Linked DNA regions of Chelatococcus sp. YT9. The protein of the gene in region 1 interacts with the protein of each later gene in a pairwise test. Links are inferred from orthologs where the notes say so. Each region holds a gene or a part of one and is shown on either strand. Other genes may lie near its edges.

What was found. Proteins that work in one complex are often made in the same cells at the same time.
Region 2: the proteins of KIO76_RS12240 (region 1) and KIO76_RS19155 interact in binary tests that used the Escherichia coli proteins (3 or more experiments, as listed by UniProt). The link is inferred for Chelatococcus sp. YT9 from one-to-one orthologs.

What each region holds. Positions count from the first base shown.
Region 1 is NZ_JAHBRW010000001.1:2,688,683-2,693,427, forward strand. What follows is about bases 698-3,660. They hold KIO76_RS12240 (2Fe-2S iron-sulfur cluster-binding protein), read left to right. Parts: upstream 698-2,000; coding sequence 2,001-2,321; downstream 2,322-3,660. Other genes in these bases: KIO76_RS12230 (apolipoprotein A-IV repeat region-like domain-containing protein), read right to left, coding at 698-1,246; KIO76_RS12235 (Hpt domain-containing protein), read left to right, coding at 1,570-1,944; KIO76_RS12245 (universal stress protein), read left to right, coding at 2,514-2,939; KIO76_RS12250 (Spy/CpxP family protein refolding chaperone), read right to left, coding at 3,040-3,606. Also shown: more of KIO76_RS12230, read right to left, coding at 1-697; protein-methionine-sulfoxide reductase heme-binding subunit MsrQ, read left to right, coding at 3,942-4,745. UniProt on the Escherichia coli protein: Ferredoxin are iron-sulfur proteins that transfer electrons in a wide variety of metabolic reactions. Although the function of this ferredoxin is unknown it is probable that it has a role as a cellular electron transfer protein.
Region 2 is NZ_JAHBRW010000001.1:4,148,767-4,152,638, reverse strand. Bases 892-3,872 are described here. They hold KIO76_RS19155 (HesB/IscA family protein), read left to right. Parts: upstream 892-2,177; coding sequence 2,178-2,567; downstream 2,568-3,872. Other genes in these bases: KIO76_RS19145 (DEAD/DEAH box helicase), read right to left, coding at 3,058-3,872; KIO76_RS19150 (TfoX/Sxy family protein), read left to right, coding at 2,595-2,951; KIO76_RS19160 (VOC family protein), read left to right, coding at 1,659-2,081; KIO76_RS19165 (SUF system Fe-S cluster assembly protein), read left to right, coding at 1,318-1,656; KIO76_RS19170 (cysteine desulfurase), read left to right, coding at 892-1,139. In the rest of the region: more of KIO76_RS19170, read left to right, coding at 1-891. UniProt on the Escherichia coli protein: Is able to transfer iron-sulfur clusters to apo-ferredoxin. Multiple cycles of [2Fe2S] cluster formation and transfer are observed, suggesting that IscA acts catalytically.

The DNA of each region.
Region 1 (4,745 bases):
CGGCGATTTCGGAGCCGGTTGCGGCGAGCTTCCGCGTAACTTCGACGGAGCTTTCCTGGAGCCCAGCATTGAGCTTGTGCCCGGTCTGCTCGATGGTCTGCGAGATTTCCAGCCCCTTCTTGTCGAGAAGGGCCGTGACCTCGTTGCTCGCGTTGGCGAGGCGCACGTTCACGCTCTCGGCCGTGGCGCTGAGACGGTCGACGAGGCCCGTTCCGCGGCTCTGCATCTCGTTCAGCATGCGATCGCTGATCTGGTCCAGCGTCTGGGCCATCTGCTCGCCCTTGAAGCCGAGGGACTCGGCGGCCTTCGTACCCGCCGTCGTCACAGCTTCCACGAGATTGCGGCCCGCCGTCTCAAGCTCCTGGGTGAGATTTTCATGGGCGCCTGTGATCGAGCCACGCACGCGGTCCGCGTTCGCGACGATCGCCTCGCGCTGCGCGACCAGTTCGTCGATCAACGTGCGGATACGGATCTCGTTGCCCTGATAAGCGCGTTCGAGTGTCGAGATCTCGCTGCGGACGAGTGTCTCCAGTTCGCCGGCGCGGGCAAGCGCGCGCTCGACGCCGTCACCGATGGCGGCGACCTCACGCCTAACCGCCTGCGACAAATTGACCACAGCCTCCGATGCCAGAGTTTCCGGCTGTGCGAGACGGACGGCCACGCCTGTCATGGCGCGCGCGACATGCCGCATTTCCTGCGTCCGCAGGCTCAGAATGGCCAACACGAAGAACAGGAGGACAGGACCAATGAGCAACACGCCCATAAGGCCCCAGTCAGTCGGGGCGAGCGTCGTGAGCACAGTCTGCACGCCATTGGCAGAGATGCCGTAGCGCGCGTTGAGGAAGGCGCCCATGGCGACGAGCCAGCACAGCGACGCCAAAGCCGCGAACCAGAGTGGCTCCCGCGAAGGCTTCTGCTGCAGGGTCTGGAGCAAGGCGCCGACGGACTGGCGATCGTCGTTGGCGACGCGGGACGGATCAGGCGCGATGACGGCAGCGGGGCGAGGGGGATCAATATGGTTCGGTCCGGGGCGGGCCGGCTCTGCGGGCGTGGATTCCCGGCGTTTGCCCGCGAACATGTCGTCGTCGCGCGTGTCAGGTAACCGCGCGTCCTTGGTGTCCTTGGCATCGGCGGTCTTCGCCTGGGAGCCCGGCGCCTGCATGTCCGCCACATTGAGCGTCAACGCCTGTTCCAGCGCCGACAGTGCTTCCTGCGTCGGATCAACGAGTTTATTTTCTTTGGCCATGTCGCCGCCTCGCATCGCCCCCAATTCCATGCGGCGATCAGGGTGCCTCCTCCCCGACCTTGCTGAACGTGGCCGCCGCTATCGGCAAACATTCAGCAAATACCGCCGTTTACCATGAGAGCTTAACCCCCCGCCGCCGCAATTGAAACCCGAGGCAAGAGGCAATTGAGAGTTTCGTTAACGGCTTTTTTACCCCTTTTGGCACTCTCGATCCACGCCGCTGTCGATCACCGTAGAGGTTGCGAAGAATGTTGATGGAGCGGCGATAGCGCTGCATGGTGCCCCAGTCGGTGTGCAATATCTGCACGAACAATGAGCGTGTGATGAGTGAGCGATTCGGAGAGGCCTCTCCGGCCAAAGATGCTGTGGATATTGACGCGGCCTACCTCGATCAGCAGACGGGAGGTGATAGCGAACTCGCATGCGAAATCATCGGCCTTTTCCGCGACCAGCTCCGGCAGCAACACGCCGTCATCACCGGTGAGGGCGACCTTCGTGCGCGGAGTGATGCCGCCCACACCTTGAAGGGCTCTTCCCGTGCGATCGGGGCGTGGAAGCTGGCAGCCATCGTTCAGGACATCGAAGATGCACTGGCGGATCCGGCAACGCCGGAGCTGAAGATTCTCTTCCGACGGTTCGATGCGGCCATCACGGCTGCGGACACTGCGATGCAGGATATCCTTGCCCGCGCGATCTGACTGCGCGGCCTCGCCGGCCTTCACCTTTTCTCGTCTTGCGTGCCGAAGGACAGATTATGACAGCCGTGACTTTCGTGGATGCCGCCGGGACGGCAAGGACCGTTGAGGCGGAAGTCGGCTCCACGGTAATGGAGACAGCCATCCGCAACGGGGTGCCCGGCATCGATGCCGAATGTGGCGGGGCCTGCGCCTGCGCGACGTGCCACGTTTACGTCGAGGAGACCTGGTGGGATCGGGTGGGGCCCCCGGAGGGCATGGAGGAGGACATGCTCGACTTCGCCTCCGATGTGCAGCCACGGTCACGTCTGTCGTGTCAGATCAGGGTCACTCCCGATCTCGACGGCCTCGTTGTCCACACGCCTCCCCGCCAAGGGTAAAGGCACCTTTCGCGATGGGCTTTATTGTTGCTGTTTGTCGGCATCCATCGGATATCGTCACCCATCTGGTCAAAATGCAGATACGGTGTTTCGCCGAGAGATTTTCGTGCCCTGGCGTGTCCAGGGCAAGGGTTGCCGGTCGATAGTCCGGGCGATGGAGCCGCGGCCGGGTCACAGTGACGGAGGCAATGAATGTACAAGAATATTCTGGTGCCGATCGACATCTCCGATGCCGGCTTCTCGCGCCATTCCATCGACAAGGCGGTGGCCTTCGCCAGTGCAACGGCTGGATCGGTGCGCCTTATCTATGTCAGGTCGATCCTGCCCGTGACCTTCATGGAGTTCGTTCCGCCGGACTTCGACACGGAACAGCAGGAGACCGCCGAGAACGATCTTGCGGCGCTCGCAAAGTCGATCGTGGCGCCGGAAATCGCGGTCAGCCACGTGGTGCGCTTGGGCTCTATCTATAATGAGGTGCTGCAGGAAGCCGAGGACATGAAGGCGGATCTCATCATCGTCGGCTCGCACAAGCCGGCGATGTCGACTTATCTGCTCGGATCAAACGCTGCGACCATCGTTCGCCACGCCACCTGCTCGGTGCTGGTGGTCAGGGAGTAGACGGACGCGATAGTCCCCGGGCTGAGACCTGGCGGGTCTCGGTGTAGCGAGAAAAGGATCGCAGCATGATGGCGCCGCGATCCATTTTTTAGTCGCCGCGTCAGCCGCGGTGATGCGGGCCGCGCTCAGGACCGCCACGGCGGGGGCCGTGCTGATCCATCATATCGCGCGCCATCACGTCGAAGCGCCGCTTCTGCCCGGCGTCCAGGCTCTCATAGAGCGGTGCGGCCGCGTCGGCGAGCGTCTGCATGGTTTTGGCGCGCTCTTCCATCATCGTGGCCCCCCGCCGGAGGCGCTCGATCATGTCCGGGCGTTCCTTCTTCCCACGCTCTTCGCGCGCCTCACGCCATTTTGCCATCCGCTCTCCGCGCTGCTTTGCGATATCCCGCACCGCCGTCTCGAGTGCTGGCCAGGCCTTTTCCTGCTCCGGCGTCAGCTTCAATCCGGCCTTGAAGCCCGCGAGGCGTGCATCGAGCAAGGCACCGCGATCTTCTGCCGACAACCGCATCGGACCGCGTGCGTGATCCCGACCCTGGCGGGTTTCCTCTTGGGTCGCGGTGCTTTGGGAAGCGCCGGGCGCGTTGGCGGGCTGCGCATAGCTTGCCGAGAGGGCGCCAGAACCGGCGACGGCCAGTGCGGCAAGGGCGGCGATCATCGTCTTCTGCATATCACTGTCTCCTTCGAGAGAAGGAAAGAATGTGATGTATCGTGTTGGGATTCAAATTAAATTTCTGTAAGTCTATGTCGCAATATCGCCACAGAACTTAAAACTCCGTTATACATTTAAGAAAGACGCCGTACACTGAAAGTACATAAGAATATGTACTTCAGCATCTTCCGTATTTTTTGTTTCAGTTTGTTTCAATCTGTGTCTTGCGTGTGAGTTCCTGCTCTGAATTCTCGTCACGGTGATGTGTATGCTGCCGCTGGCGTGCCCTCTTGCGCTACAAATGCAGATATTGCCAATCTCTTGGATCCGCGAGGTCGTTCGCTCTCGTGGGCATGCAGGATCTGCCGCGGCTGGTCGTGCGGTGGAGGATCGAAGAGGATGGTGCCATTCGCCCGTCTAACCCCCTGATGCCGCGCGCGGCAAAGCTCCCCTGGTGCGACCGTGCGGGCCGGCTTTCGCCGCTGAAGCTCGCGACCTTCCTTTGTGTGCTCGCTCCTGGGGGCTGGATCGCGTTGTCCTGGGCGATGGGATGGTATGCCCCCAAGCCCGTGACCGAGGCTATTCACCAGAACGGGCTATGGGCAGTTCGGTTCATGCTCGCGTCACTCGCCGTGACGCCGCTGCGCCGGATAGGCAACTGGCCGAAGCTCATCCTTATCAGGCGTATGCTCGGCGTTGCGGCCTTTGCTTACGTCGCGATCCACTTCACGCTCTACTGCCTGGACCAGAGCTTCGATCTCGGCCGTGTGGCGAGCGAGATCGTCTTGCGGATCTATCTCACGATCGGCTTCGTCGCTCTCATCGGGCTCGCAGTCCTCGCCGCGACCTCAACCGATGCCATGATCCGGCGACTGGGGCGCCGCTGGCAGACGCTGCATCGGGCCATCTACGTCATAACGCCGCTCGCGCTCATCCACTTCTATCTGCAATCCAAGATTGATGTCACAGAAGCCGTGTTGATGACGGGCTTTTTCGGGTTGGCCTTCGCCTATCGTCTTATGCATCGCTTTGCTGTCCCCCTGCGAGGGGTGCAGCTCGCAGGCGCGGCTGTGGTCACGGGGGCCTTTACCGCCGTGGTGGAGACCATCTGGTACGCGGCGACCACGGGAGCGCCCTGGCGGTTCGTGCTCGAGGCG
Region 2 (3,872 bases), 1.5 Mb from region 1 along the record:
CCGCGTCGGCACAAAAGCCGCGCGCGGTGATCGACGCCATGGTCAACTGCATGGAAGGGGGCTACGCGAATGTGCACCGTGGCCTGCACTATCTCGCCAATGCCGCGACAGAGGCGTTCGAGGACGCGCGCGACGCGGTCCGTTCCTTCGTCAATGCGGAAAGCACGGACGAAATCATCTTCACGCGGTCGGCGACGGAATCGATCAATCTCGTCGCCGCAAGTTTCGGACGGCTCGTTAATATCAGCCCCGGCGATGAGATCGTGCTGTCGATTGCCGAGCACCATTCCAACATCGTTCCCTGGCATTTCTGGCGGGAGCGGAACGGGGCGGTGCTCAAATGGGCACCGGTGGACGACGACGGCAATTTCCTGCTCGACGAGTTCGAGAAGCTGCTGACGCCGCGCACGAAGATCGTGGCCATAACCCACATGTCAAACGTGCTGGGCACGGTGATGCCGGTCAAGGAGATCGTGAGGCTCGCCCATGCGCGCGGCATTCCGGTGATGGTGGATGGGAGCCAGGGCGCCGTTCACCTACCGGTCGACGTACGGGAGCTCGACGCGGACTTTTACGTTTTCACCGGTCATAAGGTGTATGGGCCGACGGGCATTGGCGTGCTCTACGGCAAGCGTGAATGGCTGGAGAAACTCCCACCGTTCAATGGCGGCGGGGAAATGATCGAGGAAGTGACGCTCGATCGCGTCACCTATAACTCTCCTCCCCATCGTTTCGAGGCCGGGACGCCGCCGATCATCGAGGCGATCGGGCTCGGCGCGGCCGTGCGCTATATCGAGTCCATTGGGCGCGGCGCCATTCTCAATCATGAAGACCAGTTGCGCGATTACGCCCATAAAAAGCTCGCGGCCCTGAACTCGATCCGTGTCATCGGGAAGGCGCAGTCCAAGGGGGCCATCGTTTCCTTCGAGATGAAGGGCGCTCACGCTCACGATGTCGCCACGATCATTGATCGCTCGGGGATAGCGGTCCGCGCCGGCACCCATTGCGCCCAACCGCTTCTCGCTCGCTTTGGCACGACCTCGACCTGCCGGGCCTCGTTCGGCCTGTACAACACGATCGCGGAGATCGATGCCTTCGTTGAAGCGCTTAACAAGGCGGAGCACCTGTTCCTCGACTAGCGGGAGTCGTGCGTTGCCATGTTCGCATATCCGATTGAACCGGCGCACCTGAGCGCCTACATCCGGGTTGTGAAACCCTAGCCGTCGTCGAATCATATGATCGTTTCCCGCAGAGGATTGACCGTTGACCCAGTCGCCCGCGTCGCCGCTTGAGGAAGATAAGCCGAACGCTCCCGCAGTGGCTGCGCCGTCGTCATTGCCGGAGGGAGAGGTTGAGCGTCTGGGAGACGAGATCGTCGCCGCGCTCAAGACCGTTTACGACCCGGAGATCCCAGCCGATATCTACGAGCTCGGCCTGATCTACAGGGTTGACATCAGCGATGACAGGCACATCACGATCGATATGACGCTGACTGCGCCCGGTTGTCCGGTTGCCGGCGAAATGCCGGGCTGGGTTGAAAATGCTGTCCTGGCCGTCGGTGGCGTCCAGGGCGTCACGGTCAACATGGTCTTTGATCCGCCATGGGATCAGAGCCGGATGTCCGACGAGGCACGCGTCGCCCTCGACATGTGGTAGCCATGCCAGACAAGCCGAAGCTTGGCCGTATCCTGGAAACCGCGCTTTATGTCGACGACCTCGACCGCGCGGCGCGATTCTACCGCGACGTACTCGGCCTTGCGGTATTGACCAGCGATTCCCGCTTCTTTGCATTCGACGTCGGCGGCGCGAATGTGCTGCTACTTTTCAAGAGGGGCTCTACCCTCGAGACCGTGACGCTGCCAGGGGGAACGATTCCTCCCCACGATGGCCATGGCCCGCTGCATGTTGCCTTCGCTGTCACGACAGCGGATCTCGGGGGCTGGGAGGAACGCTTAGCGGCCGCCGAGATTCCGATCGAGGGACGGACCGAATGGCCGAAGGGAGGTCGTAGCATCTATTTGCGCGATCCCGATGGCCATCTCCTGGAATTTGCCACGCCCGGCATCTGGGCGAGCTACTGAGGCGGCCCTCTCGACCTTCCGCGATGGAATGCCTATCTTTATGCGTGAGAGAGAGAAGCCCAGGGCCTTGAACCCTGCGTGAGGAGTAATGATGCGATGGGTGCACCTCGCCCGAAGCTCACCGTCATGAGCTTGACCGATTCCGCAGCTGCCCGCGTCAAGCAGTTGATGTCCAAGGCAAATCCGCCGGCTGTCGCCTTGCGTATAGGCGTCAAAAAGGGCGGCTGTGCCGGCATGGAATATACGATGGACTACGCCGATGCGCTTAAGCCAGGCGAGGACGTCATCGAGGAGAAGGGCGTTACCATCGCCATTGAGCCCAGCGCGGTGCTTTTCCTGCTCGGGACAACCATGGATTTCAAGACGGACAAGATGAGTTCCGGCTTCGTGTTCAACAATCCGAACCAGACGTCCGCCTGCGGCTGTGGTGAATCCGTGGCTATCACGCCTGCTCGCCCCGAATCCTTGGCCGGCGCCGCGAGTTAGCGGAGCCAGGCGGGCAGGGGGCGTGCCATGGATGCTGCCGATCTCAGCGATATCTTTCAGGCATTCGGCGCCGTTCGTATCAAGCGCATGTTCGGCGGCCAAGGCATCTACCGCGACGACCTGATGTTCGCCCTCGAAGTCGATAGCGCACTTTTTCTTAAGGTTGACGATAACAGTAGGGCTCTGTTCGAAGAGGCCGGCGCTCGGCCATTCGCCTATTCGCGCCAGAACGGGCGAACGGTGGTGATGTCGTTCTGGAGCCTGCCGGACGTTGCCCTGGATGATCCGGCGGAAGCGGCGCGTTGGGCTGAACTCGCGTTCGCGGCGGCGAGGCGGGCAAAATCTGCAGCCGGAGGGCGCAGGCGGAAGGGCAGGGATGTCTAGCTCCGCAAGATAACAGGCATCCGGGGCCGGACCGCACCTGCGCTGATCCTCCAACAGTCAGAAAATGCCGCCTGGTCAAACCCGGCCGCATCTCTTTTGACGGAGGCTAGTCCTCAGCTGCGGTCGTCTTTTTCGGCAAGCGTACTTCCTGCAGGACGAAGGCGGGGACGTGGTCACCGAATCCGACGAAGCTCGGTCCGTCGTCATCCTGGCGGCCCCTGCGTCCCTCACCGCGCTCATAACGGCCGGACGCGGGCTTCTCGGCCACGGGCTTTGCATGCTGCGGGCGAGACTGCCCTTCGCCCGGCTTCGCGCCTTCGGTTTCATGCCGACGGCCGCGTTCCTTGCCATTGCTGCCGCTGCTGCCTCGGCCGCGGCCATCGCGCGACCGGCGCTCGCCACCGCGTCCGCCGCGTCTGGGTTCCTCATCCGCGGCGTTCGGATCGAGCGGATCGCCTTCCCAGTCGATCGGCTGTCCGGTCATGCTCTCGATCGCGGCAAGCGCTTTGGTATCCGCGGAGGTGACGATCATCGCGGTATGCCCGGTCCGTCCGGCTCGCCCGGTGCGGCCGATGCGGTGAACATAATCCTCGGGGTGATGCGGCACGTCAAAATTGAAGACGTGGCTGACGTCAGGAATATCCAGGCCGCGGGCGGCAACGTCGCTGGCAACAAGCAGTTGAACGTCGTTGTTGCGGAAGCGTTCCAGCGCCTGGGTCCGCGAGCGCTGGTCCATGTCGCCATGAAGGGCGACGACGCTGAAGCCATGGCGCTCCAATGAACGGTGCACCACTGCGACGTCGCGTTTGCGGTTGCAGAATATGATGGCGTTCTTCAGGTCCGCCGCGTTGCGGATGAGCTGCCGGAGAACCTCACGTTTGTCATGCTGCTCACGACCCGAGGCGACGAGACGCTGCGTGA